Regions from separate parts of the Clostridium sp. KLE 1755 genome, predicted to be linked through region 4. Evidence: predicted binding sites of a transcription regulator. Region 4 holds the regulator's gene; each other region holds the start of a gene.

Region 1 (7,341 bases), on a different contig from region 4:
TCTCTTGCCGTATATATTGTTCCCGTCAGGTAAACGTAATCTCCTGCCCTCAGGGCGGCCGCTTCCTCTCTGGCAAAGGGCACTTTCATATGTTTTTCCATGGCAATCTCCTTCCGGATAACGGTTCTCTTCTTATTATATAATGTAACATCAGCAGATATTGTATTACCTGCGCGAAGAACTACCATATAATGGGTATTATATGGTGCGTACTGAATGGCGGTTGACGTGACAGCAGATATTAACGGCTACAGGAAGCCCCGCTATATGGGTCGGGTATGTATTAATTTTCACTCCCAGCGCGGTGGTTGTTCCGCCCAGCCCGCCCGGTCCGATTCCGGTTTTATTGATTTTTTCCAAAAGTTCATCTTCCATTTCTTTTATATAAGGTATGTTTGATGAATCATCCAACGGTCTGGTGAGAGCCTGTTTTGCCATGAGAGCACATTTTTCAAAGGTTCCTCCGATACCGACGCCTACCACCATGGGCGGACAGGCATTGGGTCCGGCATCACGCACCGCGGTAAGAATTGCATTTTTTACCCCTTCCATGCCGTCTGCGGGCTTCAGCATAAAAACACGGCTCATGTTTTCACTTCCGAAGCCTTTGGGGGCTACGGTTATTTTGACCTGTTCACCGGGAACTATGCTGTAGTGGATGATTCCAGGAGTATTGTCTTTCGTATTTTCACGAAGGAGCGGATCTCCTACAACGGATTTTCTCAGATAGCCTTCCGCATAGCCCTGCCTGATTCCTTCGTTTACCGCATCCTCAAGAATCCCTCCTTCAAAATGGACATCCTGGCCTATTTCCAGGAATACGACGGCCATGCCAGTGTCCTGGCAAATGGGGATCCGGTCCTGACCGGCAATCTGCAGGTTCTCCTGCAGTTGTCCCAAAACCTTCTGTCCCAGCGGTGATTTTTCACAGCGGGCGGCATTTTCCAGCGCCTTTGCCATGTCAGATGTCAGAACATGATTTGCTTCTATACACATTTCTTTTATATTATCGGTAATTTCCGATAGCTGTATTGTTCTCATCAGTCCAATCCTTTCCTGTGTCCGTACTGCTGCGATTGTTCTCATTATATTATAGTTTTATTTTCTTGTCATCAGCGTTTTCGGGGCACAACGCTGATTTGCTCTTGTGGGCCGTCTGCAGTTGTCATAGAATAGGAAGAAAGAAAAGGCTCTGAAAGGTGGAATTACGATGGATAAGAAGGCGCTTCTAATTAAGACAATGATCAGTTATTATGCAAATGATCCCTGCCGGATACAGCATTTCATAAAGGTGCATGATTTTGCGGGCGTCATAGGAAAATTGGAGAAGCTTGGGGATGAGGAACAGAATATTCTTGAGATTGCCGCGATTGTACATGATATCGGAATTAAGGTAAGCGAAGAAAAGTACGGGAACGCGGATGGAAAGCATCAGGAGCTGGAGGGGCCGGTCATTGCCAGGGCAATGCTGGAAACGCTGGATTTTGAGGATTCGGTGATTGACAGGGTGTGTTATCTGATCGCACATCATCATACTTACACGGACATCAACGGTTTGGATTATCAGATTCTGGTGGAGGCTGATTTTCTGGTAAACCTATACGAAGGAAATGAGTCAAGGGAAACGGCCGGACAGGTCCTGCGGCGCATCTTTCGCACCGAAAGCGGCAGACAGATATGCGCCGACATGTTCGGCCTTTCCCTGGATCCGGAGGCTACGCGGGAATAATTTCTATCCAGTAGCCGTCAGGATCGGCTATAAAATAGATTCCCATAGCCTCATTTTCAAAGCAGATGCAGCCCATTTCCCTGTGCTTCGCATGGGCAGCCTCCATGTCATCAACAGCAAAGGCCAGGTGGAATTCGTTGTCTCCCAGATCATAGGAATCTTTTTCCCAGTCTCTCAGCCAGGTCAGCTCCAGCTGATGAGGCGTAACACCATCGGTCAGGAATGCAAGGATAAAACTCCCGTCGGAGGCTTCTTTGGTGCGGGCGGCCTTCAGGCCAAGAGCCTCTTCATAAAAACGGAGTGATTTATCCAGATCCGTTACGTTTAAATTGTTATGGGCAAAACTGAATTTCATATTGGCTCCTCTCTGCGCAATGCTGCGCGTACAGTTTCTGATATGTGCATTTTATACGGAGCGGGTGTGTATTGCAACCTGTTTTTTTGGAATGACATTTCAGGAAAAGAGCTTTATACTATTGTAGTGATGGGGTTATGCAGACTTATTTTCAGACTTAAGATAAAGGAGAGTTTTTTTCATGCACACGTTAGTAGTTCTTATTGTTGTTGTTTTGCTTTTATTTCTGCTTTATATGATCTTGATTATGCCAAGGCTGCATAAGCCGGACTGCAGCGCACTGCTTCATCAATATTATGCGCACCGCGGGCTTCACGATTTGGAAGCCGGAGTTCCGGAGAATTCCATGAAAGCATTCAGGCTGGCCATTGAGAAGGGGTTTGGCATGGAAATGGATGTGCAGCTTTCAAAGGACGGCATTCCGGTGGTTTTTCATGATGCTACCCTGACACGTATGTGCGGTGTGGAGAAACGGGTGAATGAATTGACCCTGGCGGAGCTTAAGCAGCTTTCCCTGGCAGGGACGCAGGAGCGGATCCCTACTTTTCAGGAATTCCTTACTCTGGTAAACGGGCAGGTTCCTCTTATCATTGAAATCAAAATGGATAAGAGGGATGACAGGATTCCTGAGGCAGTCAATGAACAGCTGAGGGGATACCAGGGCGTTTACTGTATTGAATCTTTTCATCCTTCCGCGCTTATCTGGTACAGGAAGCACCGGCCTGATGTGTTCCGGGGGCAGCTTTGCACGAATTTCAACAAGGAAAACAAAAATTGCAGCCTTCCTTTTTTCCTGTTGAGCAAAATGCTTTCCAACATTGCGGCCAGGCCGGATTTTATTGCTTACAACTGGCTTTACCGGGATGATTTGTCAAGAAGGATTTGCTGCGGCTTCTATCATGCGCTTTCGGTGGGATGGACAATCCGTTCCCAGAAAGAAATGGATGAATGCCGGAAGGACTTTACATTGTTCATTTTTGAAGGTTTTATACCGGAAGGGGATGCCTGATGCAGGAGCGTCATTTTATCTTTGATATCGACGGAACGTTGATTAATACGGAAAAGGCTATTATAAAAGGGCTTCAGGAGCTGCTGTTGGAAGAAAAGGGGAGCCAATATGCGCCGGAGCAGTTATATTTCTGTCTGGGAATCCCGGGGAGCCAGGCTCTGGCACAGCTGGGGATTGATGATGGAATTCCTGAGAAGCTGAAAAAATGGGATGCCTTCTATAATTCGCATGCCAATGATGTTTCCATTTATCCTGATATTCCGGAGATTCTGGAGCATTTGAGGGATAAGGGAATTATTCTGGGGACAATAACGTCGAAAAATCAGGAAGAGTATGATCATGATATGATACCGTTGGGATTGGAGAAATATTTTACCATCTCTGTTACTTCCTCGGATACCCCGGAGCATAAACCCAGTCCAGGACCAATGCTTTATTATCTGAAGAAAGCGGGAATTTCTCCGGAACAGGCTGTTTATATCGGCGACAGCATTTATGATATGCAGTGTGCCGGGAGCGCAGGGGTAAAACGCGCGCTGGCTCTGTGGGGGTGTAAAAATCCGGAGGCCATAGCCGCAGATGTACGGCTGGCGGAGCCCTTGGATATTTTGAAGCTTGTGTAGGCCGCGGGCGGACTGCAGCGGTTTTACAGTGATATGCCGCAGTTTTATTGATGAAAATTAAGATGATTTTGTGGGATTACAGGATTATCTGCAAAAAGGAACCTGCTTCCGTGGGCTGTCTGCCATCGGAAGCAGGTTCCTTTTAACATGATAACAAAGGATTAAAGGGGGAGGGTATTTTAACAGTCTGGGACTGGTATTGTCCTTTATCTATATAAAACCGGTTACCGCCGGCAGTATCGGAGGGTAATCACTGAACCCTGAAGGAAGTCCGTCAGCCCTCAATAGGGATGATTGTCTTCTCTTCTTCAAGCTTCTTGGGCTGAGGCTTATCAATCATAATCTTCAGAATTCCGTCCTTGAAGGCTGCATGGATTTCATTCTCCGTAATCTCCTCGCCGATATAGAAGGTTCTCTTCATGGTTCCGTAATATCTTTCTTTCCTTACATACTTGGTTCTCTCATCCGCTCTTTCCACAGGCTCTTTCCTGTCTGCGGTAATGGTGAGGTAACCTTCCTTTAATTCGGCCTTTACATCATCTTTGGTAAAGCCGGGAACTTCGATTTCCAGAAGGTACTGTCCGTCCTTCTCGCGGATATCTGTTTTCATCAGCTGGGTCTGAGGAGCGTATCCTCTGTTAAAAAACGGGTCATCAAACATATCACCGAAAAAGTCATTGAAAAAGTTGTTTCTGATTAACATAGTTCATTCCTCCTGATTTCTTATTATTTATAAGAGGTCTCCGGCTTGTCTGCCGTTCCCCTTTGTTGTTCTATAACATTTATAACATGCATTGTTAGCACTGTCAAGAGGTGAGTGCTAATTTAATTATAAAAAAAATATAAAGCTTATGTTATGCATTTACCCTGTATCTTATGCCGTAGGCAGGCACAATTTTGAAAAGGCAGCGGAGAGGATTTGTACGTTATGGCTGTTTTTATAAAAAATAAGCGGATTCACTGGACATATCCCCCGGAGAACGAGTAAAATAGAACGCAGTAAAATATATTTTCTTATGTGACAGGAGAATTATCATGAGCAAAGTTATCTTAACGGGCGACCGCCCTACCGGTCCGCTTCATGTTGGGCACTATGTAGGCTCCCTGAAGCGGAGAGTGGAGCTTCAGAATTCCGGAGAATATGATAAGATTTTTATTATGATCGCAGATGCGCAGGCGCTGACCGATAATGCAGACAATCCGGAGAAGGTGCGTCAGAATATTATTGAAGTGGCGCTGGATTATCTGTCCTGCGGACTTGATCCGGCAAAGTCCACTCTTTTTATTCAGTCCCAGATTCCTGAACTGTGCGAGCTTTCTTTTTATTATATGAATCTGGTTACCGTTTCCAGGCTGCAGAGGAATCCTACCGTGAAGTCTGAAATTCAGATGCGTAATTTTGAGACAAGCATTCCTGTGGGCTTTTTTACCTATCCTATCAGCCAGGCGGCGGATATTACCGCGTTCCATGCCACCACAGTTCCGGTAGGCGAGGATCAGGCGCCCATGATTGAGCAGACGAAGGAAATCGTCCACAAGTTCAATTCCGTATATGGGGAGACACTTACAGACCCTAATATCCTGCTGCCTGACAACAAGGTATGTCTGCGCCTGCCGGGTATTGACGGGAAGGCAAAGATGAGCAAATCCCTGAATAACTGTATTTATCTGTCCGACAGCGAAGCGGATGTAAAGCAGAAAATTATGTCCATGTTCACCGATCCCGGTCACCTGCGTGTACAGGATCCTGGAAAGGTGGAAGGAAACCCGGTATTTATTTATCTGGAAGCATTCTGCCGGGATGAACATTTTGAACGCTACTGCCCTGATTATCAGAATCTTCAGGAAATGGAGGATCATTACGCGCGCGGCGGCCTGGGAGATGTTAAGGTAAAGAAATTCCTGAATAATGTAATGCAGGAGGAGCTGGAACCCATTCGGAAACGGAGAAAGGAATTTGAAAAGGATATTCCTGAAATTTACCGAATCCTGAAGGAGGGCAGCGAGGCTGCCGAGGCAGAGGCCGCCAGGACGTTGTCCGAGGTGAAGAATGCGATGAAGATCAACTATTTTGAGGATCAGGCGCTGATTCAGGAGCAGGCGGAAAGATTTGCTTCGGATAAATAAAAGCCGATTTGTGCTTTTAGAGAGCATATAAAAGCCCGGACAGGCGGTTTAATAAACTGCCTGTCCGGGCTTTTCTGATTCTTTTTTATGTATTTTGTCAGATTATGTACTATATCAGATTTCAATCAACTCATACTGGTCGCTGCCAAGGCCGATTTTCACCGCATGTTCAATGCAGGAGTGCCAGTTGGTCTCCGGAGCGGAATCAATGAAGTGGTCATGGTGTACATGGGGCATACGGTCAAGCTGGCTGCCGCTGATAACGGGCTGTTTATTTACCGCATCTGCACAGGCTACGTCCAGTGCTACCGGATCAAAGGAGGCAAACATTCCCACATCAGGAACGATGGGAATATCGTTTTCGGAATGGCAATCGCAGTTAGGGGAAACATCCACTACAAGGCTGATATGGAAGTGGGGGCGTCCGGTTACCACGGCTTTGCTGTATTCCGCTATTTTACGGTTGAGGATATCATTGCTTTCATCTCCGGGAGTGCAGACGGCATCCATGGGGCAGACTCCGATGCAGCGGCCGCAGCCAACACATTTGTCGTGGTCAATGGAGGCCTTGCCGTCTGTAATGGAGGGAGCATCATGGGCGCAGATTTTGATACAGCGGCCGCAGCCGATGCAGTTTTCCTGCTCCACATAGGGCTTGCCTGCGTTGTGCATTTCCATCTTGCCGGCGCGGGATCCGCAGCCCATGCCGATATTCTTGAGCGCGCCGCCGAAACCGGTGGCTTCGTGTCCCTTGAAATGGCTGAGAGTGATAAAAACATCCGCATCCATAATGGCGCGGCCGATTTTGGCTTCCTTTACATATTCCCCGCCTTCTACGGGAACCAGTTCTTCATCGGTTCCCTTCAGTCCATCGGCAATGATGACATGGCAGCCGGTGGAAAATGGGGAAAAACCATTCTGGTAGGCTGCATCTATGTGATCCAGGGCATTCTTTCTACCGCCCACATACAGTGTGTTGCAGTCCGTGAGGAAGGCCTTGCCGCCGAGTTCTTTGATTACCTTTACCACCACTGCGGCGTAGTTGGGACGCAGATATGCCAGGTTGCCTGGCTCGCCGAAGTGCATTTTTATAGCGGCGTACTTGTTGCTGAAATCAATGTTTCCGATTCCTGCCGTTTTAATCAGACGTTCCAGCTTCTGAGGCAGATTCTCAGAAAAAGAAGTTTTCATTGTTGTAAAATAAACCTTTGATTTTTCCATTTGTAATTCCTCCCAATTTATTTTTTATGTACAGCGGGCCTGACAGATACGCGTGCATTAACACCGGCATGCCAGCTTAATGGCTGGCGGGAGGCCGGATGTGTCCCGCAGCCCGCGGCAGGACATCCGGCCATTAATTCATCCCAGTGCCACATCCAGTATCATCATAATGAGGAAACCGACCATAACCCCCAGGGTTCCCACATTGGAATGCTCTCCCAGATGTGCTTCCGGAATCAGCTCTTCCACCACCACATACATCATGGCACCGGCTGCA
Region 2 (7,341 bases), on a different contig from region 4:
GTGCGAGCTCTAATGTAACTTATGTTTGGCTTGATAATGATTATCTTGGAATGAGGGAGGATGAATACAGTGATCTGGAGTTCGACCTTGGACTTCTGGAACCTGGATCTGTACATGTGCTGGTGGTGAAAGTTCAGTTTCCTCATGATATTCTTTCTCATAATATGGGAAAACAGATTTTTTGGTTTTCCAGTGCTCCGGGGATTTGGCAAAGTGTGTGGATAGAGCCTCGGGCAGAAGCTCACCTGACACGCGTCCGGCTGACCCCTATACTGGATTTTACAAATGGCGTATGTACGCATGCAGCAGTATTGGCAGAAGTGGCCGCAGAGAATGCACCGGATGGGATAGTAGAAATGACCCTGACAGCTCCGGAAACAGGAAGGTTATATCAGGTGGATATTCCGCTATGCGCTGGTGAGGGAAAAACGGAAATAATCATAGATGATCCCAAACTCTGGGAATATCGTCATGGAAGGTTATATGAAGTTCTTTCAGAGCTTATAATTGGTGGAAAAGGCATTGACTCTGTCAGAAGTCATGTGGGACTGCGTAAGGTAGAATGCCGTTGGCTGCCGGGACATAGTCCGGAGGATACGGATGATCCACTGGAGCAGTATCAATATCTCTATCTAAATGATCTGCCGTTTTATGTGATCGGAATCCTCGATCAGTGCTACAATGCTTTTGGTATCTATACCTATCGTAGTCTTGATGAAGAGGGAGAAGAGGGCAAACGAGGATCCATCCGTTATGATATTGATCGAACGATAGCATATGGTTATAATCTCTCACGCGTACATATTAAAGAGAATGAACCACTTTGGTACAATGAATGCGATCGGCGGGGACTGCTGGTATGGACAGAGCATCCGGGAAATTTTTATGCAACTCCGGAAGATCCCCGATGGCAAAAGGCTTATTACCGTGAACTGGATGGCATGCTTGAACGTTTACATAACCATCCCAGTATTGTAATTGTTTCTACGATCAATGAATCATGGGGAGTGGAAGGCTGCCATGTAAGTACGCCCTGGGAAAATGAATTGCGTTATCAGTTCCTGCGGGATAATGGATATCGGGCAAAGAAGGCATGGCCTCACGTGCTTGTCTGCGATAACTCAGGGTTTGGTAAAACGGAGGCTTGTGAAATTAATGATTTTCACTATTATCCTGCAGAGCATTGGGAGGCAAAAGAACGTTGGGAAACGTTGATACAAAGCTGCTATCCTGGTTCAACCTACAACTATATTAATCGAGTCCGTGCACCACATTGTGTTGGTGAAGCAATACAGTCAGGAAAACCTATCTTTATCAGCGAATTTTTGCATATTAATGGAATTGACATGCAGCTGCGAATGTTTCAGAAAATTGCAGGCTATTTACGTATGAATGTTGCATCACATGAGATGGAGGATTCCGGGCCGCTGACAGCTGAACGTTATGAACGTGACTATGGCTATGTGGATCATCATATGAATCCGCTGGGATATGATATGGTCAATAATATGGATATGGTCGTAGCTGACTGTAACCGTATTGAACATGTACATTCCGGTCAAAAACTGAGTATTGACCTTTATACTTCCCATTTCGCATGGCGGGATATGAAAAACCCCGTACTGCATGTGACTGTAACGGGTATAGATTGGCTGGGACGTTATATAGAAGGAATTATTACTATAGAACGTTCCATAGATTTTAAGCCATTCGTTGTGGAGCTGCAGGATACTATTGAATTTACTGTCCCGGAAAAAATGCGTGGGGCATATGTCTTTTTCTATGTAGAGGATGATGGAGATATTTTATGCCGTAATTATATTCAGCTTTATATAGAGGAAGCCTGCATGGACAACCGGATGGGTGAAATCACAATTTCTCCTGGCATGTATACACGTGCAGATGGAAACTATGTACAGGTTTTCCAGGAAGAAGGTGTCTGTGCAGTCAGTGTATGCGGAAAAGGAGAACTGCGCTATGTTGTAGAACTGCCGGAAACTATAACGGCAAGTCTGCTTATTTTGGAGGCAGGGGCGCGAGAAGGTAAAAATGCCATTAAAGTGACGGATGAAATTCTTTTTGGGACACAGATAGAGGTATACTGGGATGGCAAATATACGGATACACTAAAACCTCAGGATGATCCTTCAGATGAGCGTGCTCTGTTCTCAAATGGTTCACAGGGAGGAAATCCTTATAACTACCGCAATACTGGACGCCTTGGTTACGGAGAAAGATTTGAAGTACAGCTGCCGACGAATGCACTGGAAGCAGGAGTGCATGAACTTATATTGAAAAGCAGCGGCGGCGGTATGACAATTTATGGCCGGTATACAGGCAGATATGGTATGGATCCTACAATTGTATTTGAATCATAAACATAGTATTGTAATCCTGCTCTTATAATAGCAGGAATATAAAAAGAAAAATGTATGATTTAAAAGGCACGGAATCGCTTCATATGATTCTGTGCCTTTTTATATATTAAGAGATTTAAGGTAAACTAAAAATATTTTAAGTCAGTAAATCTGATTGGGTCCTTTGATTAGATAGCGCAGGCTTTGTGTGTGAGTAGGCTGAGCGTCCATGTAAATAAATGAAGTGGGTATTCGTGTGTGAACAACAGTAAAATCCCCCCGGATCTGTGTAATCAGCAAATCTATCGCATTCTGTACCATAGTACGGTAATCCTGTTGTATAAAATGGACACCAGGCAAATAGGGAGGATCAAAGCTGACGATTTCAAAATCCACACCGGGTGTCCGTTTCATTTGGATTACAGCATAATAAGCAATCTGTGCTATTTCTGCATTGGCACAGAAAAAGCCGCGAAGCTGGCTGTATTTGCGCAGATGCTGAAGAATAGAAGCCATGATATATTCAATACGATTTTCATTGCTTTTGTCCAGAAGCCGAAGATCATCTATCATACAGTCGTTCTTTGGGGTAAAGTGAAGCCTTGCATTGGCGAAGGCTTCTCTAAAACTGTCATATCGTTCAGTGACGGTACTGTTGCAAAGGGGAAAGTGTAATATCGCAATTTGTTCGCCTACTGCATTCAGAAGATAATCCGCAGCTAAACGGGATCCCTGCCGGTTATCTGAAATAATATAGGATCCCCCGGTAGTTTCCAGATAGCGATCGATAAAAACAAGAGGATATGGGGCTGTTGTACCGCAGCCACGGATCAGTCTTGAAATCATAGGGCTGTTCATTTCAGTAACTACAGGAAAAAGGATGGTTCCCTGGACACCGCTTTTTATGTACTGGTTCAAAAGCTCTTTTTCAGTTCTTACATTCTCCTGAGAACAGCAGGAGTAAAGGCGGTAATTATTTTTCTGGCAGAGCTCGTTCAAATACATCATGTATGTTTGATCAATGAGCGATGATGCGCTGGGGAAAATTGCACCAATTGAAATAGGACGGTCATTACTGTCCGTCCGGGAAATGGAATAAGGACTTTTACTTACAAATGATCCCTTTCCCCTTATACGAGTGATTAGTCCGCGGTCTGCCAGTGAATTCAGGGCATTTTTGGCCGTAATGGCACTTACATAATACTGCTCGACCAATTCTGATTGGGACGGAATTCTATCTCCTTCCCGCAGCTGGCCGGATGCAATCATATTAAATAGATCCTGTTGAATCTTTTTGTACATGGGAATTGACATCGTTATCTCCTGGCATATTAGCTTTGAATATAAACAAAAGTTAGTGATTACATATATTAATTATTTCTACAAATCTATTGTATCAAATTGAAAGTGCTGTGGCTAGTGTATGTGATAAATATTATGATGTTGGAGGGTGAATAAAACTTTGTCTAACTCCAACATTAAACCTCTGCCTCCACAAATTTAACTTTCGTTATGAAAAGCCGCCCCCACAAATTAAAGAAAATAATTAGCACTCACCTCTTGACATTGCTAATAATGCGTGTTATATTACAAATAGAACAAAGGAAAGGACAAAGATACAAAAAGCAATAAACATCGAAAGATGAGGGTACTTTTATACCGGAGTCGGAACCTGCGTTCCAGACATGTAAACGATAATTTTTATTTTACAGAAAAGGAGCGATAATTATGTTAATGCCTAGTATTTTTGGAGAAAATTTATTTGACGACTGGATGAGCTTTCCGTTCAGGAATTTCAACACGAACAGCCTTATGAAAACTGATATCAGGGAAACGGACGGCAGCTTTGAACTGGACATTGATATGCCCGGGTTTAACAAAGAGGATTTAAAGGCGGAGCTGAAGGAAGGCTACCTTACCATCAGCGCTTCCACGAACAAAGATAACGGTGAGAAGGACGAGAATGGCAGATATATCAGAAGAGAAAGATATGTGGGTTCCTGCAGCAGAAGCTTCTACGTGGGCGAGGATATTAAGCAGGACGATATCAAGGCGAAATTTGAGAACGGTATCCTGAAGATTTCCGTTCCTAAGAAAGAAGCGCAGCCGAAGGTGGAAGAAGATAAGCACATTGCGATTGAAGGCTGACAAAGTGGCAAGGCTTACAAGGCCGTCGGCAATAAAGCCGGATGCAGCGGCCCGGATAGAGAAAGGCCGCTGTAAGAGGAGAATGCTGTGGTAACTGGTGTCTGATTTCAGAAGAATGGAGGAATGACTTATGTTGATGCCCAGTATTTTTGGAGAGAATTTATTTGATGATTTCATGGATTTTCCGTTTGATGATAAATGGGAGAAGAAGCTGAACAAGGAGTTCTTTGGGAAAAAGAATCCGTTGTACGGCAAAAATGCTTCCCGCCTGATGAAGACCGATGTGCGTGAAACAGATAATTCCTACGAACTGGATGTGGATCTGCCCGGATTCAAGAAGGACGAGATTCAGGTAGAGCTGGAGAACGGCTATCTGACAATCAGCGCAGAGAAGGGCCTGGATAAGGAAGACGAGAAGAAAGGCAGGTATATCCGCAGAGAACGTTACGCAGGAGCCTGCAGCCGTACCTTCTATGTTGGCGAGGATTTGGAACAGGCTGATATTAAAGCCAGCTTCAAGCATGGTATCCTGAAGCTTTCCGTTCCCAAAAAGGAAGAAAAGAAACAGGTGGAAGAGCATAATTATATAGCAATTGAAGGCTGATTCCGTCTGCCGCAGGGCAGGCCGGACAATCGTTTTGGATAATATGGAATTGGAAGTTTCCTCCTTTACAGGCATCGGCGAAGCCGGGCGCAGCAGCGTTTCCCGCTTTGCCGGTGTCCTTTTTTTGTTCGCGGAGGTTTGTGCAATTATGCCATTTTCCTTTTTCACGTACTGTGTTAGACTTATCCTCAGAAAATAATGCAGGGGGAAATGGGCATGGAGAAAAAAATGGTAAGAGTCGCGCCGCCGCAGCTGGGGCGTTCGCTCAGGGAAGCAGAGGACGGCCTGGCGCTTCTTGGCAATGCCTGCAGGGAGGATATGCCTGTGGAGCAATGCCATATCCGCGGACTGACGGTGGAAAACCAGGATTTTTATAAAATAAATCTGGAAGGCGTGATTTTTGAAAACTGTACCTTCCTCCATTGTAATTTCGAAAAAGCCAGTTTTATCGATGTGCGGTTTAAGACCTGCGATTTGTCCAACAGCCGCTTGGACGACTGTTATTTCAGCCGCTGCGAATTCCTTTCAGTAAAAGGGGTGGGTGCGGATTTCCATGAAAGCCTGCTGAAGGAGGTACGCATGGAGGAGTGCGGCCTTTCTTTTGCCAATTTCAGTGGAACCAGGTGGGAATCGGCGATATGGAACGCCTGCGATATGCAGGAAAGCTATCTGGCGGACTGCCGTTTTAAGAAAATGGAATGGAAAGGGCTGAACCTGAAGCGGGCCAGTTTTTTCCATACGCCCTTAAAGGGAATGGATCTTCGCGGGAATGAGATTGAGGGCATTGTTTTATCGGAGGAAAAAGGGGAGCTGCGGGGAGCGGTGACGGATTTATATCAGGCGGCGGAGCTTGCGAGGCTGCTGGGGATTGTTATAAAATAGGGTCTGTAAAAAAGGCCGGACAGCGGAAAGGAAGACAGGAAAATGGCAATTGACAAGGTAAGGAATTATTTGAAAAAATGGAATGCGGACGGCAGGGTTCTGGAATTTGAGGTTTCCAGCGCCACGGTGGAGCTGGCGGCGCAGGCGCTTCACTGCGAAGGCAAAAGAATTGCGAAGACACTGTCCTTTGATTTGGGGGATCGCTGCATCCTTATCGTGACTGCAGGGGATGCAAAAATAGATAACGCAAAGTATAAGGCAAAATTCGGGAAAAAGGCGAAAATGCTTCCTGCCATCGAGGTGGAAGAGAAAATCGGACATGCTGTGGGAGGCGTGTGCCCGTTTGCTGTGAATGAGAATATATCGGTTTTTCTGGATGAATCACTGAAACGTTTTGACACAGTGTTCCCTGCCTGCGGCAGCAGCAACAGCGCGATTGAAGTTAACATGGAGGAACTGGAGGAATACTCCGGAGCCTGTGAATGGGTGGATGTCTGCAAGGATTGGGCGCAGGCAGAGAGTTGATTTCGGACGGACCGGGGCCAGGATAAGCAGGGATCAGGATGCGTACAAGCCGGGATAGGCAGGAAATGGAATACACAGAAGCCGGAATAAAACGGAACCAGGATAAACAGATATGGTAAAAAGCAGGTAAGTGATTATGAAGGAAGAACGGTTTTCAGCTTTCAGACTGCATAAGGAGCATAAAGGGATTATTTTCCTATATGGTGTTTTTGCACTGTTTTTCAGCGCATTTTATCTGTTACTGATGAGCGCCTGGAGGCCGAAGGGCGCGGCGGAGCTGGGGAAATTTGCGGCGTGCGTCGGCCTGATTTATGTGGCGCCGGGGCTTATGTGCAGCCTGCTTGGCGGCATTCTGCTGGCAGGGCAGAAGAAGAGAGGTTATTTCCTTTTGATCCTGCGGAATTTTCCGGGGCTGGCGGCAGCAGTCCTGACAGCCGGGATTGTGGGATTTTTTTCTTCGATCTGTGCTGTTGTAGGGCTTTTCCTCGGCGGTTCTGGAAGAGTCCGTACACAGAAGGAACGGGATAAGGAGTGGGAAAAATTCGCTGAAAGCGGCGTGGGATATGCGGTAAATGCAGAAGAGAACGCGCCGGCGCTGATAGTTGACAATCGAAGGGGGCGTACGGAAGAAGCGGCGATGGTATTATCCGGCGGGCTGATGGCCTCTTTAAGCAACCTGATGCTCTGCGGCGGCATGGGAGAGGGCAAATTGCCGGGACGTGCCGTGGACAGGAGCCTGGAGGTCTATGTGAGGCTTAAGGTTTATTTTGATAAGCTGATATTTTCAGGTGTTGAGGTGGCAGTTGGCTGTCTTATGACAGCGGT
Region 3 (7,341 bases), on a different contig from region 4:
ACTCATTGAAAAGTACAGCGATGATCCCCAGGGAACGATATCCTTCGGTAAGGGAGAACGGGAAGTGGCCTTTGAAACCGCCGCTTTTAATCTGGGGACGGATGAAATCAGCGGGATTGTGGAGACTGCGGAGGGGTATGAGATCATCAAGTGCATCAATACCTTCAACCGGGAGGAAACGGATAGGAACAAGCTGAAAATCGTGGAAAAGCGCAAGGATGAGGTTTTCGGGCAGGAATACGACAGCTTTGTGAACTCCCTGGCGAAGAATCTGAACGAGCCGCTGTGGGATTCTGTAAATATGATTCATGACGATGCGGTGACTACAAGCAGTTTTTTTGAAGTTTATAAAAAATATTTTTCGCAGCCGTAGTTTCCGGCTGTATGAGGAAAGGAAGCAGGACAGGGATGAATACGTTTGAATATGTGGTGGTGAGTCTGGACGGCGATTATGCCAATCTGAAAAGGACGGACGAGGAATCTGATGAAATTAAGCTGGTAGCCAGGGCGCTTCTGCCGCCGGAAACGGATGAAGGGACCAGGCTTAAATATGAATTTCTGCAGTACTCCATAATTGTCTGACAGTGATTGGAGCTCTGCTGCAGAGGCTTGTGACTGTCCCTGGGATTGTTAAATAAAGGAGAGTGTAAAAAAAGTGTGCAGGCGATTGATTGCCTGCACACTTTATTTTATGATATTTGCGCCTGTAAGCCTAAGCCTTTTGTTCTGTAAAAATATCACGGATACGCATCTGAAGCTTTTCCAGGTCGTCCGCATCAGGATGGGACAGCGCCTGGCTGAAATTAGTGAGGAAGGCGGCGGCCCTTTCATTGTCAGGAGCTTTTTCCAGCATGGCTTCGTAGCGCTCTTTTACGGCAGCAGGCATTTTCCCCTGGCACATGTAGGTTCCAAGGAGCGTATTGTCATCAGGAAGCTGTGCGCTTACATTTTCAAGAATCCGGGAAAAGTAGGCATCGCTTCCTCCAAAGCCCGCGGTTCCGAAAAGAAAGACCTTTTTATGATGGATTCCCTGAAGGAATACGGTCATTTTTTCATCACAGCTACCTTTATCGGTCCAGAAGCCTGCCAGCAGATAAGGGGCTTCCTGCCAGCCGGCAGCCTCTCCTGCCTGCATCAGTTCATCAAGGCTGCCGGAATAAATACAGTCCTCCGGAGGAAGCGCTGCCAGGACGGCCTGTGCCAGCTGTGCGGTGTTGCCTGTGCGGCTGCTGAATACAACGGAATATTTCATGATTCTTTCCTTTCTGCCGGAGCGGTTTCCCATATGCTCTTATACGGCATTGCGATGCGTTGACGTTTAAAACGCAATGTTTTTACAGGCATTTTTTTCAGCGGGCAACGAGCAAGGCGGCCATGCCTGTATGGATATCCGGTGACTGCGGCGGGGCAAATGCCTGTAGCTCTGCGGCGCTGCAAGCTTATACTCTGTTACTTGCAGCAGGGTATTTGACCGTCATAAATACAGTGGACACCCCGGTGCTGCTGCATGCCGCCCAGGCATTCCTGATTACAGCGGATACAGTAGTGGATGGAATCCTCCCTGCCTTCCCGCACCTTTTTCACCCAATCCGGATCTGCGATGAGCTGGCGGCTCATGGCGGCGCAGTCGATCCTGTGCTTCTGAAGCTGTTCTTCGATAAAAGAAGGATGGACCAGGCCGCCCACGCCGCAGAGGGGGAGTGCGGTCAGCCCGCGCAGCGCATCACAGAAATCCAGGAAGCAGCCTTCTTGGCTGAAAAAAGGCTGGCTGGCCGGCGGAATGGTGTCGGTAAGAGCGCCGTGGTTGGCCAGTGTAACATGGAAGCTGGTTACGCCTGCCTGTTCCAGGAGAGGTACAAATATGGGAAGTTCCTCCTGCGGGATGCCGGCGTTTCCATAATGCGGGTTTTCCCTGCGCACGGCCAGTTTAAAATCTATGGGAAATTGGGGGAGTGCACTGCGGATGGCGGAAATGCATTCCACTGCAAAGCGCGCCCGGTTTTCAGGTGAACCGCCGTAGGAATCCTGGCGTTTGTTGTAGAGGGAGGAGCTGAAGCTGCCGCACATCCTGTCGCCATGGACCTGGACCATATCAAAGCCAAGCTTTTTGGCTTCCAGGGCGGCGGAACCGAAGGAGGAGGTGATCCTGCAGATTTTTTCCGGAGGGAGCGCGGTAATGTAAGGGGATATTTGATCATTCAACAGACGGCGCAGTTCCTCGTGGGAAATTCGTTTTGCAAGGATGCCGGGAAGAAAACGCAGCATGCCCTTCCAGTCGGAGTCCGACTGATGCAGCTGGGCGCAGATCAGGCAGCCATGTTCATGGGCGGCGGCTGTCAGCCTGCGGTAGTAAGCGGCCCCTTTGCGGGTAAAAAGTGAATGGAAGCCCCTTTTTCCCACGGGAACATCCCCTATGATGATCATGGCACAGCCGCCGGCGGCAATGGCTTCCATTTTTGCAAGAAGTTCATCCTCTTTCAGCCCCATGGAGGTAGGGGCGAAGATGATCCGGTTTTTCAGGGTCAGTCCACCCAGTGTGACAGAGCTGTTTATGGTTTCATACATGGTGGTTCCTTCCTTTCCCCGGGCAGGATTCTGCTCAGCAGGGCAAGCAGCTGTGTGTGCTCTTCCTGAGTCAGGCCCCGGACAGCCTCCGCCTCCCAGCGGTCAAACAAATCATGGCTTAAGTCAAAGGCATCCTGTCCCTTGTCCGTCAGCTCTAAAATGCAGGAACGCTTATCCGCAGGATTTGCCTGGCGGAGGATAAAGCCTGTTTCCTCCAGACGGGTAAGGGAACGGGTGGAATGGCCGGCATCCATTTGAAGGGAACGGCTCAGCTCGCCGGGGGAACAGCCGGGATGCTTTCCTATATACAGAATAAAATACAACAGTCCCTGGGAAAGTCCCTGCTCGGACAGCTTCTGTCCGCAATATTCGGTAAAATCCTTCCGCAGGAGGGAAATATAGTGAGGTAAAGAAGGATGCATGGACAGGACTCCTTTTTAGTTAGTATAATTTAATTGACAAAGTCAAATATATACTGTTTGTTTGACTTTGTCAACTAAATTAAATTTGTATAATATATTAGTTTTACGAAAACTGTTCAGTACACTCACAGTTGCAGTTTTACAATATAACAGTAACGGTTCAAATTTATCAGAACTGATATTCAAATATTCGCAGCTTGTTCGGACAAAGGGAAAGCAGATAAAAGCTGAGTTTATTTTTTCTTTATATATTTTTCATACTTTTGTTAGCACTCAACTAAATTGAGTGCTAATTTTCTATTGACTTTTTTTAAAGATCGAAGTACACTTATTCCTAGAGCAAAACCGGACAAAAGAAAAAAGTCCGTGGAAAAAAAGAAAGGAATGTGATGAATTATGGCAGAAAAACATGGCAGCTTGTCCATTAACAGCGAGAACATTTTCCCTATTATTAAGAAATGGCTGTATTCTGACCACGATATTTTTTACAGGGAACTGATTTCCAACGGCTGCGACGCTATTACGAAATTAAAGAAGCTGGATGTGATGGGAGAGTATTCCTTACCGGACGGCTATAAGCCGGAAATCCAGGTTATCGTGAATCCGGAAGAGAAAACCCTGAAATTTATTGATAATGGTATTGGTATGACAGCGGATGAGGTGGAGGAATACATCAACCAGATCGCCTTCTCCGGCGCAACCGATTTTATTGAAAAGTATAAGGACAAATCTGACGACAATCAGATCATCGGCCATTTCGGACTGGGCTTCTATTCCGCATTTATGGTTGCCGATGAAGTGCACATTGATACGCTTTCCTATAAGGAAGGAGCAGCTCCGGTACACTGGGAATGCGACGGCGGTACGGAATTTGAGATGGAGGACGGCACCTGGGACAAGGTGGGAACACAGATTACGCTGTTCCTGAACGAGGACTGCCTCCAGTTCTGCAACGAATACAAGGCGCAGGAGGTTGTTAAGAAGTACTGCTCCTTCATGCCGGTAGAGATTTTCCTTTCCAGGGAAAACACGCCGGAGACCCAGACCATCGATGAAGCTGAGAAGCTGGATACGGATGAGGTTCTGGAAACCATCCAGCCTGAGAAGAAAGAGGATGCCAAGGAAGGCGAAGAAACTGAAGAGAAGCCTGTCAGGCTGAAAATCAAGAAGCGTCCCGTTGTAATGAATGATATCCATCCTCTCTGGACCAAGAATCCCAGCGAGTGTACGAAGGATGATTATATTGAATTTTACCGCAAGGTTTTCCAGGATTACAAGGAGCCGCTGTTCTGGATCCATCTGAACATGGACTATCCGTTTAATCTGAAGGGAATCCTGTATTTCCCCAAGATCAACATGGAATATGAGTCCATCGAGGGAACCATCAAGCTTTACAATAACCAGGTATTTATTGCCGATAATATCAAAGAGGTAATCCCGGAATTCCTGATGCTCTTAAAGGGCGTCATCGACTGTCCTGATCTGCCGCTGAACGTTTCCAGAAGCGCGCTGCAGAACGACGGCTTCGTGAAGAAGATTTCCGATTATATCACCAAGAAGGTTGCCGACAAGCTGTCCGGTATGTGCAAGACCGACAGGGAAGAATATGAGAAATACTGGGATGACATCAGTCCCTTCGTTAAATTCGGCTGCCTGAAGGATGACAAGTTCTGCGAGAAGATGACGGATTATATCCTTTTCAAGAACCTGGACGGCAAATACATGACGCTGCCTGACTGTCTGGAAGTCAACAAGGTTGATCCGGACGAAAAGGAAGAAGGCGACAGCGCTGTTGATGAAAACGGCGAAAAGGTAGAGGCAGAGGTTGTTGACGAAGCAGCTGCCGGGGAAGAAGCAGGAGAAGGCGCAGAAGAGGAAAAGAAGGAAAAGACCATCTACTACGCAACCGACCTGAAGGTGCAGAGCCAGTACGTGAACATGTTCAAGCAGGCTAAGATGGATGCTGTCGTGCTGCCTGACCAGATTGACCAGCCCTTCATCAATCAGCTGGAAATGAAGAATGAAGGCATCAAATTCCAGAGAATCGATGCGGATTTGACGGATACCTTCAAGGCAAAGACCTCCAAGAAGACCCAGGAAGAGCTGAATGCCCAGTCCGAGGAGCTTCAGAAGCTGGTCCGCAAGGCGCTTAAGAATGACAAGCTGACCGTAAAGGTTGAGAAGCTGAAAAATAAAAAGGTTTCTTCCGTCCTCACCATTTCTGAAGAGAGCAGAAGAATGCAGGATATGATGAAAATGTATGCCATGAACGGCATGGATATGGGAATGTTCGGCGGCGAGGGCGAAACCCTGGTGCTCAACGTAAGCCATCCCCTTGTTGAGTATGTGATTGCGCATAAGGACGACAAGGACAATAAGAATGAAGCACTGATTTGTGAACAGCTTTACGATCTTGCCAAGCTGCAGCAGGGACCGCTGGATGCGGAGGCTATGACCAAGTTCGTTAACCGTTCCAACGATATTATGGTTGCATTGACCAAATAAGTATCCTGTGATGCAAAAGCCGGGATGCGCAGAAGTGTCCGCTGAAAACGGCGGAACCTGAAAAAGTATTGCCGGATAAGAAAATATGGAATGAAAAAGGTTACTGGTCACGGAGTGAACAGTAACCTTTTTCAGCTTTATCAGCGTTCATTTTAGCTGGAAGGAGCCTCTGTTTTTTGTCCATCTCATCTACACCAGAAAACCAAGCAGGAAAAAAAGCAGGGAAAAGACGGCAAAAAGCAGGAGCCTGGAAAAGGAACGTTCCACTATCATGTCAGGAAAATGGACGGCATAGCGGATTTTCACCTGATCTCCCACCTGGGTTCCGGCAGGGACCGGAATTTCATTTCTGGAAAAATAATTCCGGCCTTCCACGGAATAGGTGACAAATGCCATGAGAGGTAAGGCCTTCTTTTTTCCAGGGCCCGCAGCCTTCCGCCGGGATAAATCCTCCGGTTTGGCGGGACGTACTTTGGTCACCACGGCGGCAGTGCGGCGGGAACGGGGCAGAACCACTGTCAGGCGGAGGATTTCCGTCAGTGTCATAAAAAACATCAGGATGCCTGCAATATAGCAAAGCTGGTTGAACGGGTATCTCATTGGTATACTTCCTTTCACATAAGTTCTTTTCTGCCGAAAATCCATATTGTCACGGTGGCAGACACCGACAGCAGGACTGCACACAGAAAAAGCAGCGCCAGGAACAGAGGGACGGAGGGCAGGGTAAGCAGCCAAGCCGGCTGGAGCGCGTTCTTTTTCAAAAGTACGGGCAGAAGAAAGCAGGAGGCCATGATAATGATTACCAGGACAAACTTGGAATTCTCAAAGCCGAACTGATACTGGAGAGGCGTAAGTATGCAGAACAACAGTGTATTCAGGAAAAAAGCGACGGCATATTCCGGCATTGTGGGGAGGAAGGAGGAGGGCAGCAGCATGGCGGGTATGGTGTAAATAACCGCGGTTGCAATGAAAACCAGGCAGAACAGAAGATACCGGCACAGTACAATATCCCTCCTGCGGTAGGGTGAGGCACACAGAAGTGAGAGCGCCTTTGGAAACTCCGCATCCTTCAGGAAAATCTGTTCATAAGCGAGGAATTCGCTGTAAACGGAAGCCACAATTAAAATGAGCAGGCCGGTTCCCTTCTGCAGGGAAAAATCCGGCAGCCGCCAATAATAGAAAAAGGGGAGCACCAGTGTAAAAACAGGGATAAAGCAAAGATAGTTACCCATGAGGAACAGGTCTTTTTTTATCAGAGATATATGTGCTTTCATCTAATTCACAGCCCCCTTTCCGTAATTTCCTGTGACAGGACGCGCCGGTTTTCAAAAGAATCCGGCCGGCCTTCGCACAGGGCAATCATGATGTCATCCACGCAAGCACGGTCAAACAGTGCTTCCGGAAAAAGCTGTCTTGCTTTCTCCGGCTGATCGGTGACTGCTGTGAAGCCGAAATCGGTAATCCGCAGACAGCGCAGAAAGGTTTCCTTTTCCGGTGTAAGTGAGGCACGGTCACCTTTGACCAGGCGCCAGCTGTCCAGAAGCGCGTCCTTATCCTCCTCCAGCAGAATTTTTCCATGATCGATAAAAATAATATTGTCTGCGCATTTATCCAAATCGGAGGTGATATGTGTGGAAAAAAGCACGCCGCGGCCGCCTTTTTCCATAAACTCCCTCAGAAGGGTAAGAAAGGTGTCACGGACAAACGGATCCAGGCCGCCTGTGGGTTCATCCATGATTAGGAGCTCCGCATTGTGGGAGAGGGCCAGCGCAAGCGCCAGCTTCATTTTGGTGCCGGAGGACAGGGTTTTGATTTTACTGGAGGGCTCCAGGCCGAAGCGCTTTGACAG
Region 4 (7,341 bases):
TTTTATGAAAACAGGTTTAGGATTTAATGGCATGTGGCGGAATGGAGAGTAGGATGCAGAAGATATTTGTGATTGAGGATGATGAGAATATCCGGAATCTGGTGAAAATTGCTTTGGAAGGTTATGGCTATCAGGTGGCGGCTTTTGAGACTGCGGAGGAAGCGTTGGAGATTGTTGGGAGGGAGAAGCCGGATTTGGCGGTTTTTGATTTGATGCTTCCCGGCATGGATGGTCTTTCTGCGATTCGGATTATCAGGGGACGGGAGGATGAGCTGAAGAGTATGCCGATTATTGTGCTTACGGCTAAGGATAAGGAGTACGATAAGGTGGTGGGGCTGGACGGCGGCGCGGATGATTATGTGACTAAGCCCTTCGGGGTTTTGGAGCTGGCGGCGAGAATTCGTTCGCTGCTTAGAAGGGCGTCCGAGCAGCAGCCTGTGCAGTCCGAGGGAAAGGTGCGTCTGGGAGGTTTATGTGTGGATACGGCGGCCAGGGAAGTGGCCATGAACGGGGAGCCGGTGGTTCTGACTTATAAGGAATATGAGCTTCTTATGTATCTGATCGATAACCGGGCCAGAGTGGTGGAGCGGGATGAGCTTCTTAACAAACTCTGGGATTATACGGCAGACATAGAAACGCGCACACTGGACATCCATATCCGTACCCTGCGCCAGAAGCTGGGCGAGGAAGGCAGCAGATATATCAAGACTATCCGCAGCGTGGGCTATCGTTTTGTGCTCCCGCAGGAGACGGAAAACAGGGATAATTAAATTATGAAACGAGCGATATTACTCCGGTTCGTAGCGATACTCATGCTGGCCCTCGCGGTCAGCAGTGTTTTTTCTTACTATTTTATCGGCAAAAATATGCTGAAAAGCAATCGGGAATCCATGCTGAATACCATTCATGTGGTGGACTATTCCCTGAATTATGACGGGGATCTGCAGGAACAGCTCAGCCGTCTGCATGAAGCGACCATGGATGAAAATTCCCGCGTCACCATTATCGGTGAAGACGGCACGGTAGTGGCGGACAACGAAATTGAACAGGTGGATTCCCTGGAAAACCATTTGGAGAGGGAAGAGGTGAAAGAGGCGCTGCGCAGCGGCTCCGGTTTTGCTACCAGGAATTCGGAAAGCCTGGGGGAGAACATGCTGTATGTGGCGGTTCATTCCAAGAAGGGACCCTATGTGGTGCGCATGGCGGTTCCTTATACCAATATGCTGGATTACATGATACTGATTTTCCCGGTGCTTCTTCTGGGCACAGGGATTGCTTTTGCCATGAGCGTCGTCATCGCCGTGCGTTTTACCAATACGATTACCACGCCCTTAAATGAGATTTCCAGGGAGATGGAAAAGGTGCGCAGCGACAATCCCAGCTTTACCTTTAAAACCTATAAATATAAGGAACTGAACGTGATTTCCGCAACCACCATGAAAATGGCGGAGGAAATCCGGGAGCACATGGACCGTCTGGAAAAGGAAAAACGTATCCGCCAGGAATTTTTCAGCAATGCCTCCCATGAGCTTAAAACCCCTATCACATCGGTGAGAGGCTATGCGGAGCTGCTGGATCAGGGCTTTGTGACGGATGAGGCCGTCAAAAAGGATTTTATTGCCAGGATTCTGAAGGAAACGGACAATATGACCAATCTGATCAATGATATCCTCATGATATCCAGGCTGGAAGCAAAGGAAGCGGAGGTGACCTACTCCACGGTGCGAATGGTGCCGCTGCTTACGGAAATTTTTGAATCTGTCGAACCCATTGCCGCGGAATATCAGGTAACGCTTCACAAGGAATGCGAGCCTGTCTCCATAGAGGCCAGCGCCAAACAGCTTCGGGAGCTGATTATGAATCTGGTCAGCAACGGCATCAAATACAACCATCCCGGCGGTAATGTATGGGTTGAAATCAGCGCCAGGGGGACGGATATGTGCGTTCGTGTCCGCGACGACGGCTGCGGCATCAGAAAGGAAGATCAGGACAGGATCTTCGAACGCTTCTACCGCGTGGACAAAGGACGCAGCAAAAAGATGGGCGGCACAGGGCTTGGCCTGTCCATTGTAAAACATATTGCGGAGTACTATAACGGTCATATTGAACTGGAAAGCGAGCCGGGGAAAGGCAGCTGTTTTACGGTGACGATCCCGGGAAATCAGACGAAAAGTTGACAACTTCGCGGCTTTGCGGTAAACTTAGTCCTATATTCAGGTATATTACTGCTATGTGTATTGTGCTTGGACAAAGTACCTGGGTCTAAAGGAGGAGAAAAAATTATGGCAGAAACGAAGAAAACCGAAGCAAAGGAAACTGTAAAACCTGTTGAGAAAATCGCTGCAAAAGCTGATGCGCCCAAAATCGAAACCAAAGAACCCGAAAAAACACCAGCAGTAAAAGCGGCCGTAAAAGAGCCCGCAGAGGCAAAGGCACCTGCCAAAAAGGCGCCTGCAAAGAAAACAGCTGTAAAAAAGGAAGCTGTGAAGAAAGAGACAGTAAAGAAAGAAACCGTAAAGAAGGAAACTGTGAAGAAAGAGCCTGTTAAGAAAGCCCCTGTGAAAAAAGCGGCTGAGAAGCCCGCAGCAGCCCCTGCGAAAAAAGCAGCGGCCAGGGAAGAGATCAAAGAGACAGTAACCGTACAGTTTGCAGGAAAATCCTACTCATCGGAGGATCTGGTAAAAATTGCGAAGGACGTATGGAAATATGACCTGGGCAGGAACGAAGAAGAGTTCAAAACCGTAGAACTGTATGTAAAGCCGGAAGAGAGCAGTGTATATTATGTAATCAACGGAGACGTTACCGGCAGCTTTGCCATCTGATCCCAGGGAACAGAGGACTGTATTACATAGAACCGTTCTGACGCAGCATAAGGCTGCATATAACTTCACATCATTTACACGCCGTATCCGGACAGGAACGGCGGATCTTTTGTCTGATCCGTCCGATTCCGGCCTCTTTAAGGATACGGCGTTTCTTTTGAAAATGTTTCCTCATACAGGGATATTTGATTTTTTCTTAAGTTTACGTTCATGATTTTCATATTTTTTTCACTAATTTATTTCAAAAAACGAGTTGACAACGTTTGGGAGAAGTGATAATGTATGTTCAGAAGGTGTTAGCACTCCTAAGGGTTGAGTGCTAACAACTTAAAAAAGAGGTGAGGTAATGCAGAGCGAACTGGATGAACGTAAAATGAAGATTCTGCAGGCTATCATCCGGAACTATCTGGAGACGGGAGAACCGGTGGGCAGCAGGACAATTTCCAAATATACGGATTTGAACCTGAGTTCAGCTACCATCCGCAATGAGATGGCTGATCTGGAAGAGCTCGGCTATATCATTCAGCCTCATACCTCGGCAGGCAGGATCCCTTCCGATAAAGGCTACCGTCTTTATGTGGACAGCATGCTGGAAGAGAAGGACAGGGAAGTCGCTGATTTGAAGGAGCTTCTCGTGGAGAAGGAAGATAAGATGGAACATCTTCTCCAGCAGGTAGCGAAGGTTCTTGCGGTAAATACCAATTATGCGGCAATGATTTCATCGCCGCTTTATCATGGAAACAAGCTGAAGTTCATTCAGCTTTCAAGAGTGGATGAACATCAGGTGCTGGCGGTTATCGTTGTGGAAGGCAATGTGATTAAGAACACAATGCTCCACGTGGACGAGGCGCCGGATCAAGAAACCATGCTTAAGCTCAACATCCTGCTGAATACGCATTTAAACGGCAAATCCATGGATGAGATCAATCTGGGGACAATAGCCAACCTGAAGCAGCAGGCAGGAATACACAGCAGCATGGTGGGAGAAATTATCGATGCGGTGGCGGAAGCCATTCAGGCGGATGAAGACCTGGAGATTTATACCAGCGGCACCAACAACATCCTTAAATATCCGGAGCTGGCGGATAAGGAGCTGGCCGGACAGCTTATTACCACATTTGAAGAAAAACAGGCATTAAACCAGATAGTTCAGGAAACACTTGCTGATGAGAACAGCACAGGCATACAGGTATATATCGGTGATGAGACCCCGGTACAGACAATGAAGGACTGCAGTATTGTTACAGCAACCTATGAACTGGGAGAAGGAATGAAAGGGACGGTGGGAATCATCGGACCGAAGAGAATGGATTACGACAGAGTCGTGGGCATTCTGAAGAATCTCATGAGCCAGCTGGATACGCTGTATAAGAAAAAATAGAAGTGTCAGGTACACAGAATGGAGTGAAGCAGAAAATGGAAAATAAAGATAACCGTAATCTGGAAGAAGAGATGGACACTGCTTCTGAGGCGAAGGCCGGAGAAGAGACAGCAGAAGCTCCCAGGACAGAGGAAACGGCAGATGCGGATACTGATTCTTCCGAAGGAAACGGAGAAGGCGGTGAAGCCGGGGCATCGGAGGATACCCAGGAGGATTCCGAACAGGCGGAGGATAATTCCTCTGTAGAAAAAGAGGGATTCTTCAAAAAGAAAAAGAAAGATAAAAAAGAAGAGGCCTTCAAAGTGAAAATAGACGAACTGGAAGACAGGGTAAAACGTCAGATGGCCGAATTTGAAAACTTCAGAAAACGTACCGACAAAGAAAAGGCAGCAATGTTCGAAACCGGAGCAAAAAGTGTGATAGAGAAAATCCTCCCGGTGGTTGACAACTTTGAAAGAGGTCTGGCAGCCGTACCGGAGAATGAAAAGGATTCCGCTTTTGTGGAAGGCATGAACAAGGTATATAAACAGCTGATGACCGAGCTGGACAACATGGGAGTAAAGCCCATCGAAGCTGCAGGTCAGGAATTCGATCCTAATTTCCACAATGCAGTGATGCATGTGGAGGATGAGGAATACGGTGAGAACATCGTAGTGGAGGAATTCCAGAAGGGTTACACATATCATGACGCTGTGGTAAGACACAGTATGGTTAAGGTGGCAAATTAAGTATTTCAGGCATGGCCTGATGAAATAGCCGTATTAAGCGGTAGAATGGAGGAGAATCATGAGCAAAATTATTGGTATCGACTTAGGTACAACAAATAGCTGTGTGGCAGTAATGGAAGGTGGAAAGCCCACCGTTATCGCCAATGCGGAAGGCGCAAGAACAACACCCAGTGTTGTCGCATTCACCAAGACAGGGGAAAGACTGGTAGGAGAGCCTGCAAAGCGTCAGGCAGTAACCAACGCGGACAGAACAGTTGCTTCCATCAAGAGACATATGGGAAGCGACTACAAGGTAGACATTGACAGTAAGAAATACTCCCCGCAGGAAATTTCCGCAATGATTCTGCAGAAGCTGAAAGCAGATGCGGAGAACTATCTGGGAGAAAAAGTAAACGAAGCTGTTATCACAGTTCCCGCTTACTTCAATGACGCACAGCGTCAGGCAACCAAGGATGCAGGAAAGATCGCAGGCCTGGATGTTAAGCGTATCATCAACGAGCCTACGGCAGCAGCGCTTGCCTATGGCCTTGATAATGAAAAAGAACAGAAAATCATGGTATACGACCTGGGCGGCGGTACCTTCGATGTTTCCATCATCGAAATCGGTGACGGCGTAATCGAAGTACTTGCAACCAACGGTGATACACGTCTGGGCGGTGATGATTTTGATAATAAAGTAATCGACTGGATGGTAAGCGAATTCAAGAAGCAGGAAGGCATCGACCTTTCCGGCGACAAGATGGCTATGCAGAGACTGAGAGAAGCTGCTGAAAAAGCCAAGAAAGAGCTTTCCAGCGCAACAACAACCAACATCAACCTTCCTTTCATCACAGCAACTGCAGATGGACCGAAGCACTTTGATATGGATCTGACAAGAGCCAAATTTGACGAACTTACCCATGACCTGGTGGAAAGAACAGCAATCCCCGTGCAGAACGCCCTGAGAGATGCGGGAATCACAGCATCTGAGCTTGGCAAGGTACTGCTGGTAGGTGGTTCCACACGTATTCCTGCCGTACAGGATAAGGTAAAACTGATGACAGGCCATGAGCCCAGCAAGACCCTGAATCCGGATGAATGTGTTGCTATCGGCGCTTCCATCCAGGGCGGCAAGCTGGCAGGCGACGCAGGCGCAGGCGATATCCTTCTTCTGGATGTTACTCCGCTGTCCCTGTCCATTGAAACCATGGGCGGTGTTGCTACAAGGCTGATTGAGAGAAATACTACCATTCCTACAAAGAAGAGCCAGATTTTCTCCACAGCGGCAGATAACCAGACTGCAGTTGATATCAACGTACTGCAGGGTGAAAGACAGTTTGCAAAGGATAACAAATCTCTCGGCCAGTTCAGACTGGATGGTATCCCGCCGGCAAGACGCGGTGTTCCTCAGATTGAAGTTACCTTTGATATTGATGCCAACGGTATCGTAAATGTATCCGCAAAGGATCTGGGCACAGGAAAAGAACAGCACATCACCATTACCGCAGGCTCCAATATGTCTGAAGGTGATATCGAGAAAGCGGTAAAGGAAGCTGCTGAGTACGAAGCTCAGGATAAGAAGAGAAAAGAAGCAATTGATACAAGAAATGAAGCTGATTCCTTCGTATTCCAGACAGAAAAAGCGCTGGAAGATGTAGGTGACAAGATTCCGGAAGCTGACAAGGCAAGCGTACAGGCAGATCTGGCTGCTCTGAAGACTCTGCTGGATCAGACCAAGGATCAGGAAATGACAGAATCCCAGGTTGCAGATATGAAGGCTGCCCAGGAAAAACTGATGCAGAGCGCACAGACCCTGTTCTCCAAGGTTTATGAGCAGGCGCAGGCAGCCGGCGGCGCAGCAGGCGCAGGCCCCGACATGGGCGGTGCAGCCGGAAACGCAGGCTCCGCACCGGATGATGATGTAATTGACGGTGATTTCAGAGAGGTTTAAGCTTAAAAAATACAACACTAGGGGGCACTGCCGTGTCCCTTAGTGTTGCGTTCAGAAAAAGATGATTCTGCGGTGAATGCAGAACCAAGGGAGGCATATTTATGGCGGAACAAAAGAGAGATTATTATGAGGTCCTAGGCGTTGAGAAGAATGCTGACGACGCAGCCATTAAGAAAGCATACAGAGTCCTCGCCAAAAAATACCATCCTGATATGAACCCGGGAGATGCGGAGGCGGAAAAGAAATTTAAGGAAGCATCGGAGGCATATGCGATACTGAGTGATCCTGAGAAACGGCGCCAGTACGACCAGTTCGGCCATGCAGCCTTTGACAACGGCGCAGGTGGCGGCGGCTTCGGCGGCTTTGATTTCAACAGCGCAGATTTTGGCGATATTTTCGGTGATATATTTGGTGATTTCTTCGGCGGCGGATCCCGCAGAAGCGGCAGGGCGAGCAATGCACCCATGAAGGGCGCCAATC

The links. The regulator HrcA, encoded in region 4, represses chaperone genes, less so after heat shock. The targets are predictions, from matches to a motif close to TGTTAGCACTCNNNNNNNNNGAGTGCTAACA.
Region 1: HMPREF1548_RS11315 (Hsp20/alpha crystallin family protein) is a predicted target of HrcA. The motif match lies at 4,512-4,542, and genes of this name have one in related genera.
Region 2: HMPREF1548_RS26950 (Hsp20/alpha crystallin family protein) is a predicted target of HrcA. The motif match lies at 3,902-3,932, and genes of this name have one in related genera.
Region 3: htpG (molecular chaperone HtpG) is a predicted target of HrcA. The motif match lies at 3,252-3,282, and genes of this name have one in related genera.

What each region holds. Positions count from the first base shown of each region.
Region 1 is NZ_KE992696.1:17,104-24,444, reverse strand. Features, by position in the region: gene HMPREF1548_RS11345 (Fe-S-containing hydro-lyase) at 1-101, opposite strand, end outside; gene HMPREF1548_RS11340 (fumarate hydratase) at 199-1,041, opposite strand; gene HMPREF1548_RS11335 (HD domain-containing protein) at 1,211-1,729, shown strand; gene HMPREF1548_RS11330 (VOC family protein) at 1,716-2,084, opposite strand; gene HMPREF1548_RS11325 (glycerophosphodiester phosphodiesterase family protein) at 2,266-3,093, shown strand; gene HMPREF1548_RS11320 (HAD family hydrolase) at 3,093-3,716, shown strand; gene HMPREF1548_RS11315 (Hsp20/alpha crystallin family protein) at 3,991-4,419, opposite strand; gene trpS (tryptophan--tRNA ligase) at 4,752-5,843, shown strand; gene HMPREF1548_RS11305 (DUF362 domain-containing protein) at 5,958-7,064, opposite strand; partial or broken gene HMPREF1548_RS11300 (ZIP family metal transporter) at 7,203-7,341, opposite strand, start outside.
Region 2 is NZ_KE992779.1:64,620-71,960, reverse strand. Features, by position in the region: gene HMPREF1548_RS26960 (glycoside hydrolase family 2) at 1-2,378, shown strand, start outside; gene HMPREF1548_RS26955 (GntR family transcriptional regulator) at 2,520-3,671, opposite strand; gene HMPREF1548_RS26950 (Hsp20/alpha crystallin family protein) at 4,086-4,505, shown strand; gene HMPREF1548_RS26945 (Hsp20/alpha crystallin family protein) at 4,636-5,109, shown strand; gene HMPREF1548_RS26935 (pentapeptide repeat-containing protein) at 5,326-5,991, shown strand; gene HMPREF1548_RS26930 (YbaK/EbsC family protein) at 6,034-6,516, shown strand; gene HMPREF1548_RS26925 (hypothetical protein) at 6,653-7,341, shown strand, end outside.
Region 3 is NZ_KE992779.1:131,982-139,322, reverse strand. Features, by position in the region: gene HMPREF1548_RS27270 (peptidylprolyl isomerase) at 1-373, shown strand, start outside; gene HMPREF1548_RS27265 (hypothetical protein) at 409-582, shown strand; gene bilS (flavodoxin family protein BilS) at 713-1,252, opposite strand; gene bilR (bilirubin reductase) at 1,450-2,565, opposite strand; gene bilQ (bilirubin utilization transcriptional regulator BilQ) at 2,550-2,987, opposite strand; gene htpG (molecular chaperone HtpG) at 3,384-5,492, shown strand; gene HMPREF1548_RS27240 (DUF3592 domain-containing protein) at 5,682-6,092, opposite strand; gene HMPREF1548_RS27235 (ABC-2 transporter permease) at 6,107-6,766, opposite strand; gene HMPREF1548_RS27230 (ABC transporter ATP-binding protein) at 6,772-7,341, opposite strand, start outside.
Region 4 is NZ_KE992667.1:9,212-16,552, reverse strand. Features, by position in the region: gene HMPREF1548_RS04525 (response regulator transcription factor) at 54-770, shown strand; gene HMPREF1548_RS04520 (sensor histidine kinase) at 774-2,177, shown strand; gene HMPREF1548_RS04515 (DUF6465 family protein) at 2,283-2,822, shown strand; gene hrcA (heat-inducible transcriptional repressor HrcA) at 3,169-4,203, shown strand; gene grpE (nucleotide exchange factor GrpE) at 4,239-4,931, shown strand; gene dnaK (molecular chaperone DnaK) at 4,990-6,861, shown strand; gene dnaJ (molecular chaperone DnaJ) at 6,963-7,341, shown strand, end outside.